Regions from separate parts of the Afipia sp. GAS231 genome, predicted to be linked through region 3. Evidence: predicted binding sites of a transcription regulator. Region 3 holds the regulator's gene; each other region holds the start of a gene.

What was found. The regulator LexA, encoded in region 3, represses DNA repair genes until DNA is damaged. The targets are predictions, from matches to a motif close to TGTTCNNNNTGTGTTCNG.
Region 1: the regulator LexA is predicted to act here: its motif matches at 724-741, upstream of BLS26_RS17290 (DUF3072 domain-containing protein).
Region 2: the regulator LexA is predicted to act here: its motif matches at 2,520-2,537, upstream of BLS26_RS14065 (ATP-dependent Clp protease adaptor ClpS).

What each region holds. Positions count from the first base shown of each region.
Region 1 is NZ_LT629703.1:3,653,277-3,657,737, reverse strand. Features, by position in the region: gene BLS26_RS17295 (hypothetical protein) at 465-653, opposite strand; gene BLS26_RS17290 (DUF3072 domain-containing protein) at 781-909, shown strand; gene BLS26_RS17285 (DnaJ family molecular chaperone) at 967-1,896, opposite strand; gene BLS26_RS17275 (helix-turn-helix domain-containing protein) at 2,294-2,527, shown strand; gene BLS26_RS17270 (hypothetical protein) at 2,593-2,886, opposite strand; gene BLS26_RS35790 (hypothetical protein) at 3,415-3,855, shown strand; gene BLS26_RS17260 (hypothetical protein) at 3,894-4,328, shown strand; gene BLS26_RS17255 (hypothetical protein) at 4,424-4,461, opposite strand, start outside.
Region 2 is NZ_LT629703.1:2,950,921-2,955,381, forward strand. Features, by position in the region: gene BLS26_RS14045 (alpha-amylase family glycosyl hydrolase) at 1-919, opposite strand, end outside; gene BLS26_RS14055 (hypothetical protein) at 1,497-2,105, opposite strand; gene BLS26_RS14060 (hypothetical protein) at 2,214-2,516, opposite strand; gene BLS26_RS14065 (ATP-dependent Clp protease adaptor ClpS) at 2,715-3,008, shown strand; gene BLS26_RS14070 (IS30 family transposase) at 3,142-4,302, shown strand; gene BLS26_RS14075 (Bcr/CflA family efflux MFS transporter) at 4,360-4,461, opposite strand, start outside.
Region 3 is NZ_LT629703.1:268,448-272,908, forward strand. Features, by position in the region: gene BLS26_RS01190 (NADH:flavin oxidoreductase/NADH oxidase) at 1-200, opposite strand, end outside; gene BLS26_RS01195 (hypothetical protein) at 262-600, opposite strand; gene BLS26_RS01200 (HAD-IA family hydrolase) at 733-1,365, shown strand; gene glp (gephyrin-like molybdotransferase Glp) at 1,385-2,596, shown strand; gene lexA (transcriptional repressor LexA) at 2,800-3,507, shown strand; gene BLS26_RS01215 (hypothetical protein) at 3,742-4,164, shown strand; gene BLS26_RS01220 (hypothetical protein) at 4,233-4,460, shown strand.

The sequences.
Region 1 (4,461 bases), 3.4 Mb from region 3:
CAGCACTCGATTGCGCCGAGTCATCGTCGGGGCGGCTTCCGCAATGATCGTTTGTGCTGTCGCAATATTCATTGCCGCTCGGCATTTCGCCGCTTGATCCCTCGCCCGACATTTAGCCAACTTGCTAAGGCGCATACGTTTCGCTTTCTAACAATGATCGCGACCTGGGCCTTGATTTTCGTTGCCTTCTTGTATCACCCCGAATGGATCCGCAGTTGGTTGAGGCTGCTCACCCATTCGATCGAGACGATCGCCGACCAAATTCCTGAGCCCTGGGGAGCGCGAATTGAAGTCATGCTACGAGAGCTTGGTGGGATGATCTGGATTCAAATTGCCTCGGCGATAGTCCTGCTCCGCCTAATATTGTGGGTGCCATTCCACATTTGGAGCCTAACGCGAGACCGCAATAGGCGTTGAAAACACGCCCGCCCCAGAAGGGTTTTCCCGGTGCGGCTGGGCATGTCTTACCATTTGCGACCACCAAGCACCCTGAGCTCGCGTGGTTGTTCGGCCTTGATCTTGTCTCGTCGAGCACAGAGCCCATCGATCTTATCCAGCATGCGCTGCAGCAAGGCGTCGGCCGATGCGGTCGGAATACCCGCCCGTTGCAGTTGGAGTATTTCCTTTCGCTGCCGTCCGACCTGGACACGCATACGTCGATCTCAGCCCTGATGTAATCGAGGTCCGGCATCCGATCCGCCCAAAAATCACGATAGGATGTATGAGCACAAACAAGGAACGACGATTCCAGTCCGACGTCGGGATGAAAAGGAGATCAGAATGGCAGACAACACACAGAAAGACCCGAAGGACTGGGTTTCAGGCGATGATCCGGTCACGGGAGCACAGGGCGAACAGGCTCATAAGCCCATCCCGAAGCCGACCACAAGGCCGAAGCATCCGGGCTGATCGGTCCGATGAAGGACGAGGCCGGGCTGTAGGCATTGCACGAGACGAAACTTGGACTCAGTTGAAGCCGCGCTCGTCTCGGATTGCGCTATAAGCGGCATTGATGCGTTGAGCTTCTTCTTCCGCGACTTTTCGAATAGTCGAGCTGCGGTCAGCGACCGTATCGGGGTGGCACTTGACGATTGCCGAACGATAGGCAGCCTTTATCTCAGGTATCGATGCTTGCGGCGCTATGTTCAAGATTAAGTACGGATCGCCACCGACCGCTTGAGTATCGATATCAGTGTCGGCATCAGGTTGCGATTCCAGGAGATCGTCTAAGCTCTCGGCGCTTTGCTCGGAAATGACGCTTTCTCGCTCTTCAATTATTCGGTTGCGACGACGTGCGATAGATAGTGTCGCCAAGCCAAGCAACCATCCGACGGAGGTTCCTACCTCAGTATGAGGCCCGAAGAATTGCGGAATCATGTTCCACAACAGCAAATCAGGACGTCGACCCTGATAGACAATTGCTTCCAGCAGGACGGCCGAAACGATAAAGCCCGCCGAAGCGGCGATGAACGAAAATCGGAATGCTCGCCCTTTTCGCCAAGCTCTCATCGCTAACCACCAAGCGTGGGAAGTTCGGGTGTCCGGCCGTGAAGCAAGCTCAAGTCGGGCGTCAACGTCGGCAAGCGACGATCGAGCATCAAATAGTGCTTGGTTCAGCTCCTGTCCCGCCCGAGACCTCATTTCAAAGCGATGCTCCGCGTCCAAATAGCGCACGCCCTGTCGCGCACCTCTCCCCTTGATCTCCGCTATTTGGCCACGGAGGTCAGCCTGGCTTGTCTCAAGATCCCGCACTGCTGCAGAAATCTGTCCCTCGTCAATATCCACTAAAGCAGGTGGACTACTCCACCGCGAAAATAAAAGGAGGAAGCCAAGAAAAAGTGGGAAAGCAAATACGCTGACGACAAAAAGGATCGGCAGCGCGAAAGCGAGAGCCATGAGAGCTGCTAAAACGAGGACGCATCCTAGCGGAAGCTGAGGGGGCTTCTGAGCCATGGTTCATCGCCCGACGAAGACGACGAACAGAGAGACAGCTAGGACCGGAATAGCAAACGCGTAGAAAACCCCACTTATAACATAGGTCATCAGGAGGCTTCGGGCGACGCGCGTGTCCGTTACCACTTTAGCGAAGTTGCCCGAGGGAAACGTGTACAGAGTCCACTGAATGACGACGCCCGGCAGCAGTAGCCATTTCCAAGGCCTATCAAATACCACCCTCGGTTTGTTTTCCCTGCTCCAGATTGTCGGCGCCATTTCCCTAACTCCTCAATCAAAGGTGTCATTTTGTCGATTTAAAGCGGTGGGTCAATAAACATCAGGCTGCTCATTTTGGCCCATGGACTGGCGCCATATTGTTGCAGCTAACTTGCGCAGGATTCGGCGGGAACGAGGGTTCTCGCAGGAGACGCTGGCCTATGAGGCCGACGTAAATCGGACCTACATCAGCAAGCTCGAAAAGGGGGCGACGTGGGTCGGCCTCGAAATCCTCGTTAAGCTCTCCCATGTCCTCCAGGCCGAACCCGCCGACTTTCTCCGGCGACCAGCCAAACGCGGAGCCAAGAAAAGCTAACCGCCAAACGGCGCGACTGCCCCGCAATTAACGAGACAGTGCACCTACCAAACTGAAGGGCTGCTTCAGCTCTTGGCCGCCTTCTTGTCCTTTGTCGCCTTGAAATTCGACCGCACCGCGTTAGCGCATGACGTCAGCGCCTCATCGAGACCGCCGGCGACTGCGATGGTTTTGATCTCGTCGAGCTGCGCCACGAGGTCATCCCAAGCGCCAGGAGCAGCCTTCAGGGTGCTCTTGCCCTTCTCCAACTCCAACGGCTGCTTGCCGTAGCGAAGCTGGAAGAAGATAGCGCCCGAACCGTCGACCCAGAACTGCTCACGCGAAATCCGCTTGCCTTCGCGAAAATTGCCGATCTTCAAGATTTGCTGTTCCAGACTCCCTGCTAGGCGGTTCCGGCGTTGAAGTACTGGAGTGGCGTTCGGCTTTTGAACGGACGAAACGAGGTTGATGGACGACTTGGCCATGATGGGCTCCTTCGGTTGACGATGGAGCGGGCCGTCCTTTGATTTCAGCGTTTGGGCAACGGCAGCAGACCTACAATTTTTTCAGCCAATTCGACGAAGCAGTTAGCACAGATCTTCTAAATACCTCCGTTCGGACTGCCCGAAAGGCCGTCCGCGATGCCCAATTCGCAACGAAACGGAGACACTCATGGCCAGAGCGCCAGTATCAAGAATTCCAAAGCCTACCAAAATCGAAGAACGTCTAATCGGCGCCTATCCGTCGCATCTGCGCGGAATGGCTACGAACCGATATGGCGGCAACACCCTACAACATGAGCGTGGGCTCCGAGGAGGAACGTACGGCCCGGCCGGTCCCGCTCGCACTTTCACCGATGCTCAGCGAAAGGACTACGAGAACGAGCTGAGACAACGTGGTGAGCTAATATGAACCAAAGCAATTCAGCGATTTCAGTCGCAAGCACACCACAGAGCACGCCTCGATCTCTCTGGGACGACGAACCCGAGACTTCAAAACCAAAGGCCGAACTGCCACCTTTAACGCAGCAGGCAGTGCGCCCACTGAAGCAGCGAGAGCTCTACCCCAACTCAATGCCTACCGACGTCCATCAATGGCTAGAGCTGAACAAGCCACACAGCTTCCGCGAACTCATGGACCTGCGCAAGACGCTTTACAGTCGCAAATGCAACTTCGGCAAGTACCACGTTACCAAGAGAGGCCATACCAGCCGCGGCGAGGAGAAGTTCGTCCTTACCGGCCCGGTTAGCGCGATTCTGATCCTCAGCAACAGGTGCCGCCACTATCTACTACGTACACTGAACCGACTGCGCCGCGCCGAGGGCTGGCCACCGATCGCATACCAATGAGTAGCCCATCGCCACGTGCCGGTGACGAATTGAGACATATGATCGAGGCCGTCACCTTTCTGAACCCCGCAGCCGTCACGCTAACACTGAAGAAGCGCGCAGGTGGTAACGTCATCGACCAAATCAAAGCCTCGATCAACTTCCGCCATTTCCGTAACCGGCTGGACCATGCGGTCCTCGGAAGTGCAGCCAAGAAGCACGGCCGGCGCTTGCGAATGCTTGCCGTCTTGGAGATCAGCGCTGACAACCGGCTGCACTACCACTGTATCATTGATCGTCCGTACCATTGCTCATTCGAACGATTCTCGGCAATCGTGCGCGAGCAGTGGTCCAAGACTGATTTCGGCTACCAACAAATCGATATTCAGGACCAGGCGGACGCCGGCTGGACCGATTACATTTTGAAGCAGCGGCAGAAGTGTTCGCTGTTCGACTCCATAGACTGGGCTAACTGTCATCTGATTGCTGGGTAAAGTCCCCTTTCAGGCAACCATGTCGTTCGTGTAGAAACAGGAGGCGCCTCGAAGTGGAGAAGCTTTAATGGCTGGGTGCGGTCCACGCGTAGCAGCTAACCAGCCGGAATGACCTGTCCGCCAGCATCAATAC
Region 2 (4,461 bases), 2.7 Mb from region 3:
CAGCCACGGCGCGCGCCCGCCATGGCGTATCGACCAGCTGGAAATTGAAAGGCAGGTGCACCCCGCGGCGTTCACCGCCGTAATAGTGCATCAGCCGGTCGACCGGCAGGTAGATCTCGCCGATCAGAACCCGCTCACCCTGTCCCCCGGCGCCATAGCCGTCAGCGATGTCGCGCATCTCGGCTGCGATCAGATGCACCTCGGGCTGGTCTGTTGAATGCAGTTGAAGCAGGCGGTGCATTTCACCCATCCCGGGCCGATAGGCCGGGTTGGGTGGATTGTCCGGAAAATCCGCGGCCTTCAGCATGTGCCACAGCACGTCGATGCGAAAGCCATCGACGCCGCGGTCGAACCAGAATCGCATCACGTCGTACATCGCCGCCTGCACGCCTGGATGACGCCAGTTGAGGTCCGGCTGCTCCTTCAGGAAGGCGTGATAATAATACTGTCCGGTGGCCTCGTCCCATTGCCAGGCTGAACCACCGAAATCGCTGATCCAGTTATTGGGCGGTCCGCCGTCGGCCGCAGCGTCGCGCCAGATGTACCAGTCTCGCTTCTGATTTTCTCGCGAGGCGCGGCTCTCGACGAACCATGGATGCTGGTCGGAGCTATGGTTGGGCACGAAGTCGAGCAGAACCTTGAGCCCGCGCCGATGGGCTTGCTCGAGCAGATCGTCGAAGTCAGCCAGCGTGCCGAAGCGTGGATCGACGTCGCAATAGTCGGCAACGTCATAGCCGAAATCAATCATCGGCGACGGGTAAATCGGAGAGATCCAGATCGCGCCGACGCCAAGGCCGGCAAGATAATCGAGCCGCCGCGCTATTCCCTTGAGGTCGCCGATGCCGTCGTCGTCGGTGTCCTGAAACGAGCGCGGGTAGATCTGATAGATCGCACAACTCTGCCACCAGGGCGCACCCATGCCACCAGCGATCTGGCCTGCGTGCTGACTTTCTTTACCGATCACGTGAGGTCGTCAAAACACTTCCATCCACTCTTTCGCGTCAACACGGGGACTGCGCGCATCCTGGCCGCTGCAGACGACCCTGTTCCTGTTGCGATCGGAAGTCGACGGCTTTCTCAGGTTCCCCTGATGGCGGATCAAGGCCAGATCTCGCGAATTCATAAACCATCAGCGCCGGTCAGCTTTGGTTTACCAGCCCCCTTAAGCTTTCCCGTCCGAGCGCGTGTCATGGTGGCTGTAGATCGAGAACAAATCTCGACAGGGAAAGCGTCAGGGTCAGGCCGCCAGGCGGCCTGACCCGCCATCTCCGGGGAATGCAATGTCGGCGAAGACAACGCCAAAAAAGGCGAAGCCCAAAAAATCAAGGACGGGCCCGCCGCTTGCCCAGGCTGCATCAACGATCTCGATGGCCAGGCAAAATCTGATCAATATGATGGTGGTGTCTACCGTCTCAGGCACTGTCCTGTTGGGGCTTTTAGCCGCCAGACATTTTTAGTCCGGCAGCATTCCAAAACATTCCCGGACGAAGCGCCGGTCAGCGACCGGCAAACGGCGAGGTTGTGAGCGACTTGATATCGTTCGCAGGATTGACCGGCTGTTGCGTATAGCTCATCCCGAGCGACAGGCTGACGTTCGGCGCCGGCTGGAATTCGACACCGCCATGCATCCGGTACCCCGACTGGTTGTTCTGATTGTCGAAGGACGAAAACGGACCGCCGCCGACGCCGTTATTGTATTTCAGGGTGTCGAGACCGCCGAACAGCGTGAGCGGTCCGGAAGACGCATTCTGGAATTTGTAGCCGAACTGCACGCCCTGATAATCGAGCGCACCAAAATTGCCGAGCCCGCCGATCTGGCTGAAGCTGTTCACACCCAAACCGACGCGGCCGCTGTCGCCGCCGACGAACCAGCCGCTTGGAAGATTGTAGCGCGCGGCCAACGAGCCACCGCCTCTGCCGTCAAAGCTCGGAAAATTACCGTAAGCATTCACGCCTTGGCCGTCGTCCAGACCGCCGCCGAAGCCGAACGGGCCGCCGGGGATCCAGTACGTCACCGGTGCCGACTGGGCATGGGCCGCCCGCCCGCCGAAACAAAGCGCCGCCAGCACCAATCCGAGAGCCAATTTAGGTGAGAGAATCGACATCCGCGCTACCGCCAATTTCGCCTGAAATTATACGGTCTGGCGACCCGGAAGGCTAGGGTTCTCAACGGCGAGCGGACCGCCTTGCGCACCATGGGAACCGGGTCCGGCTTACTTCACGCGCTCGTTATCGACCCACCATGTCTTGCCGCGATACGTCACCACGGTATAGCCGTCGTCGTCTTCGTTGGTGACATCGACCGATGCGCCCTTCGATATTCGGATCGGGCAATTCTTGTTCATCTGCCCGCCTGTCGGCCGCAGCGACTGCAAGGTGTATTCATGCGCCGCAGCCCAGCTCGTGCACGCATAGGTTTCGGCGCTGATCACCCCGGGCCGCGCTTCGGCCGCGGCCACCACGCCCATGGCGATGATGGCTGCGAGCACGCCGGTTTTCAAAAATGTTCTGATCATGATGGTTCCCAACGTTTTCCTCCGAAGCAGTGTCTGGAAACCGCTGTTTGGTTCAATCGAATTCGTCAGCTCACAAGCCCATGCTTGCCGGTATTTCAAAACCGACGTCGCGCCACCGCTCCGTTTTGTGCGAAAGCGGACTTGCGGTCCGGAAGCTTGATCCCAATGTTTGGAAAATGGCATTCGGAGCAGGGAGCGATGGGTGACACCGACAGGTCGGCAACGGTCAAAGTGCTGTTATTGAACGACGACGAGACGACAATGGAATTCGTTGTTGATGTGCTTGAGGGCGTCTTTGGGAAGACACGCGACGAGGCAATCAAGCTGATGCTCATCGTCCACCGTGACGGACGCGGCGAATGCGGAGTCTATACGTCAGAACAGGCGTCAGACATCATTGCGCAGGTAGCCGAGTTGGCCGGAGCAATGGCTATCCTCTGCGCTGCATCACCGAGCCCAACTCGAGGGTTTGAGCTTACGGCTCATCACTGATGCTCGATCGGCCAAAGTCCGCCTTGGGTCAAAAACATTCGCCCTGACATACCATGCCAGTGTCTGCTTTGTCGCGGTGGTCTCAACCGGTCGACGCAACACTTTATCTTAGAGGGAAAAGATGGAGTGTGGGATGGAACGAAGATTTCATAGAGGTTTTACTGCGGCAGAGAAAACGGAGTTATGGGATCGCTGGAAGCGCGGGGAGTCATTGAAGGCGATAGGGCGAGCTTTTGGTAAGCAGTCATCGTCGATCTATTTTCTGGTTGCCCCGCATGGAGGGTTTCGTCCTGCGGAGCGGCGTCGCTCCAGGTTGGCATTGACGCATGCGGAACGCGAGGTGATTTCCAGAGGTGTTAGCGCACGTCGATCGGCCCGGTCTATCGCCAAACTGCTTGGCCGCTCACCCTCGACGGTGAGCCGGGAAATGAGCCGCAATGGCGGCTGTGATCGCTACCGGGCGACAGTTGCGGACGAGAATGCCTGGGCACGATCGCGTCGTCCAAAATGTTGTAAATTGGCGATCAATTCGCGGCTTCGGCAGGCCGTGGCAGGGAAGCTCAGATTGGATTGGTCACCCGAGCAGATAGCCGGTTGGCTGAAGAGAACGCATCCTGAAGACGAGTATAATCAGGTGTCACACGAGACCATCTATCGCAGCCTGTTTGTCCAAGCGCGCGGCGTGCTCAAGAAAGAGCTGCTTTGCCATCTCCGATCGAAGCGCTCGATGCGTCGCTCCAGGCCGGTTGATCCGAATGGCGATAGACGGGGGCATATGAAGGATGCCGTCTCAATCCGTCAGCGACCGGCTGCGGTTGAAGATAGGGCGGTGCCTGGCCATTGGGAGGGCGATCTGCTGTCCGGGCCGAACAACACCTACATCGCGACCTTGGTCGAGCGTCAAACGCGTTACGTGATGTTGGCCAAGGTGGCAGGCAAGGACACCCGGACGGTAGTCACCGCACTCATCAAGCAGGCGAAGAAGCTACCAAAGGAGCTGTATAAGTCCTTGACCTGGGACCGGGGCAAGGAACTGACGGCTCATCGTCGATTTACGTTGGCGACCAACATCGACGTCTATTTTTGCGATCCGCAAAGCCCGTGGCAGCGCGGGTCGAACGAGAACACCAATGGCCTGTTGAGACAGTACTTCCCTCAGGGCACCGACTTGTCGGTGCATTCGCAAGCCCATCTGAACAAAGTGGCTCGTCAACTAAACGAACGGCCACGTGAGACCTTGCAATTTGAAACCCCAGCAGAGAGATTTAACGCCTGTGTTGCGTCGACCGGTTGAGCCGGCACGCCAGTAACGGACATTGGACCGGTTGTTCGATGACACCAGCCACCGACCCTACGCGGGCTCGCGCGCGTATTTCTGCGCGGTCGCCACCAACCTTAGCGACAGGCTGAACGTCAACGCGACGACACTGCCGGCAATCATCGCCGCCGGCAT
Region 3 (4,461 bases):
CAGCCGCGCCGCTCAACCTTGGTCGATTCCACCACCACGAGGCCAGCGCCGCCGGCGGCAAATTTGCCGGCGTTCATCAAGTGCCAGTCGGTCGGAAAGCCCTTCACCGCCGAATACTGATGCATCGGCGGCACCACAATGCGATTGCGCAACTCGACGCCGCGGATCGACATCGGGGAAAACAGCAGCATGTCCGACATTTCTTGTTCCTCCCTGGCCGACATCCTGGTTCCGGTGTGTGCCGGGCGGCGTCCGCTATTTTTATCTGGCGGCTGCGGTACCGGTCTTGGTATCGGCCGGCTTGGTGTCGGACGTCTTGGCTTTCGGCTTTGCCGGCGCGGCTTTAGCGGCTTTCGGCGCGGCGTTGTCGCTGCGCACCGTTCCCCAGGGATCGGTGCTCTGCTGGGCCGGAATATTACCCAGCGACCGCTGATAGGCCCTCTCGGCTTCCTTCTCGGCCGCAATTTCCGATGGCGTTTTGGCCTTGTCCTCTTCGCCGTATTTTTGCATGGGCTTCTGCTGGGCCGCAGCGGGGGCATTCATGGCGATCGCCAACGCGATCAAGGCGACGGGGGCAACAATTCGGCTGAAGATGCGCATACGACCACTCCCAAGACGTTCGGTAACGCTTAGCACAGCTCGCGCGCCGGCTTAAGTGTCGGATTGCGCGAGGGAGCCCCTTGACGCCACCCCGGCGTTGCCCGGAGCGATACAGTTTTGTAAACGAAAACCATGAACTCCGTCGCCCCCAACTCCGCCGACGTGCTGCTGCTGTTCGACATCGGGCGCGTCGTGCTCGACATCGATTTCGGCAAGGTTATGGCAAGCTGGGCAGGCCACGCCGGCTGCACGCCGGCCGAGCTCGCCAGCCGCTTCGTCGTCGACGACAGCTTCAAGCACCACGAGGTCGGCAGGATCGACGACGCCGCGTTCTTCCAGAACCTGCGCAGCTCGCTCGGCATCGGCATCTCGGACGAGCAGTTTCTCGAAGGCTGGAACGCGATCTTCGCCGGCGAAATGCCCGGCATTGCGCCTTTGTTGGCAACGGCCGGGAAACGGCTGCCGCTCTACGCCTTCTCCAACACCAATCCGGCCCATGTCGCGCATTTCTCGCGCGCCTATGCCGACGTGCTCAGCCATTTCAGCGAAATATTCCTGTCCTCGACCATCGGCTTGAGAAAACCCGACGCTAGAGCCTATGATCATGTGGTAAAGGCGATCGGCGTGCCGGCGTCGCGAATCCTGTTCTTCGACGACGTCGCCGCCAACATCGAGGGCGCGCGCTCGCGCGGCCTGGCTGCTGTCCACGTGACATCGACGGATGACGTGGCAAAGGCACTCACCGCACTTGGGATCCAGCTTTGAAATCTGAGAGGATTTGCCCGTGGCCTTGATGCCGGTTGCCGACGCGCTTGCCGCCATTCTCGCGGGCGCCGACCCGCTGCCCGAGGAAATGGTCGCGCTCGATACCGCCTGGCATCGCGTGCTGGCGCACGACGTCGCCGCCCGCCGCACGCAGCCGCCGCAGGCGATGTCGGCAATGGACGGCTACGCGGTACGCGCCGCCGACGCCTCTAACCTCACCGCGCGGCTGAAGGTGATCGGCGAGGTCGCCGCCGGCCGCCCGTTCGAGCGCAAGGTCGGCGCGGGCGAAGCGGTGCGGATTTTCACCGGCGGTGTCATCCCCGATGGCGCCGATGCCGTCATCATCCAGGAAGACACGACGGTCCAGGGCGATCACATCGGCATCACCGAGGCCGCGGTCACCGGGCGCCATATCCGCCCCGCCGGGGTCGATTTCCGCGAGGGCGACGTCTTGCTTTCGGGTGGCAGCCGCCTCACCGACCGCGATCTGTCGCTCGCCGCCGGCATGAACTATCCGGAGCTTGCCGTGCGCCGCCGTCCCAAGGTCGCCGTGCTCGCCACCGGCGACGAGCTTGTCATGCCGGGCAACATCCCCGGCCCCGGGCAGATCGTCTATTCCAACGGCTATGCGCTGCGCGCGCTGGCGCGGGCCGAGGGCGCCGAGACCGTCGATCTCGGCATTGCCGCCGACACGGTCGCCGCCACCACCGAAGGCATCCGCCGCGCCCGCGATACCGGCGCCGACATCCTGATCACCACCGGCGGGGCGTCCGTCGGCGACCACGACCTCGTCAAGCAGTCGCTGGAGGCCGAGGACGTCGCCATGGCGTTCTGGCGGATCGCGATGCGGCCCGGCAAGCCGATGATGCATGGACGGTTAGGGGCGATGCGGGTGATCGGCCTGCCCGGCAATCCGGTCTCGTCCTATGTCTGCGGTTTCCTGTTTCTGGTGCCGTTGATTCGCGCGCTTTCGGGCCGCAAAAACATCCATCACGTCAGGGAGCCCGCGCTGCTCGGCCGAGATCTTAGCGCCAACGACCAGCGCGAAGACTATCTGCGCGCCCGCCTCGAGGAGCATGCCGACGGCACGCTGACGGCGGTACCGGTCAATCATCAGGACTCGTCGCTGCTTGGAAATCTCGCTGCGGCACGGGCACTTCTGATACGTCCGCCGTTTGCGCCGGCGGCTCAGAAGGGCGCGCCTTGCGAGGTCCTTCGGCTGCCGGGGTGAAGCCCTGCGCGACACCTGCTGCCAAAACCCGGCCCACGTTCACCCCAAATTAAGTGGTTGCGGAACACATATCGAACATATAGTGTCCGTTCATGATTTGTTTCGAGAATTAGTGTCTACCTGGGGAGTTTTTTGAACTCCCGGGAATCCAGACCTGAAGTCTCGAAACCGGACGAACGCCGCCAACCGGGGGAATGCTCGCGATGCTTACGCGCAAACAGTACGAACTTCTGCGTTTCATCAATGAACGGCTGAAGGAGGCCGGGGTACCGCCCTCGTTCGACGAGATGAAGGACGCGCTCGACCTGCGTTCGAAATCCGGCATCCACCGCCTCATCACCGCGCTGGAAGAGCGCGGCTTCATCCGCCGCCTGCCCAACCGCGCCCGCGCCATCGAGGTCATCAAGCTTCCCGAACTGGCCGGCAGCGGTAACGGCAATGGCCGCCGCGGCTTCACGCCGAGTGTCATCGAGGGCACGTTGGGCAAGGTCCGCACCGCCAGCGCCGCCGCCGAGGATGACAGCAACCGCCCGGTCTCCGTCCCCGTGATGGGCCGGATCGCCGCCGGTACGCCGATCGAGGCGCTGCAGACCCGCAGCCACACCATCAGCGTGCCGCCCGACATGCTCGGAAGCGGCGAACATTACGCGCTCGAAGTGCGCGGCGACTCGATGGTGGACGCCGGCATTCTCGACGGCGACATGGCTCTGATCCAGCGCAACGAGACCGCCGACACCGGCGATATCGTGGTGGCCCTGATCGACGAGGAGGAAGCCACCCTGAAGCGCTTCCGCCGCCGCGGCGCCTCGATCGCGCTCGAGCCCGCCAATGCCTCCTACGAGGTCCGCATCCTGCCGCCGAACCGGGTCCGGATTCAGGGCAAGCTGATCGGGCTGTACCGAAAGTATTGATCGGCGCCCGTCAGGCGCCGGCCCCGACATCGACCAATGCCCCGGCCGTCGGCCGGGGTTTTTTGTTGCGCCTTTGGAACCAAGACGCGTTAGCGCGTTTGTGATGGAAGGCACCGGCGTGGAGCCGCAGAATTGCCCCGAAGGCGGACGAGGCTCCGCGCCAATGTCCACTCTGATAGAGGCCTGTGCCTCCGAGAGACACGGGTCAGCTATCTCAATCGAGGGAGCCATCCGATGTGTGACTATAGTCTGCACGCCGTGGCATCGCGCCCCGCCAAAGTCGGAGAGACGCTGATCACCACCACCTTCCGCGGTACGTCGACCCGCGGCTTTGCATCCGAAAACGAACTTGCCGTCGCGGTCTGCATGCTTCCCGGCACCGAGCTCGCGTTCGCGCGAGAGGTCAAATATGACAACCGCTGGATCTGGACGCGGACGCTCGACTGGCGGGTCGGCGTTTTCAACCATATCGAGCCTGAGACGCCCGATCGTCACCACGATGCGATCGAATTTCCGGACGGAAGCCGCGTGCTGGTGACCCAGTTGTGCGAAGGCCAGCACGTCACCGTGCTGCAACTGCCGGTGCTTACGCCGGCCGTGGAACGCGCGCCTGCGGCCGTTGCGCCGACGGCGACGACCTCATTTTTCATCGGCTGAGTCCTGCGGATGAAACACTTCGCCGGCCACAGCCGGCGGAGTGACACCGACGAATTGGGGAGCGAGCGGTGGTCAACAAGGTTACATGGCAACGCGCCGGACGCGTCACCGAGCCTGGCCGCTACATGTTCAGGTTCGGCTGGCTGACGGTGAGCGCCGACGATCTCGCGATCTGGCGGCAGTATCCGGAAGCCGCCTTCACGCTGGTCTACCTGCCCTCGGAGCCGGATGCGCCGGAAGAGTTTCATCTCGGCGCTTTTGAGCTACCGACCAGCTCCGCGCCGAGCGAGCATTGAC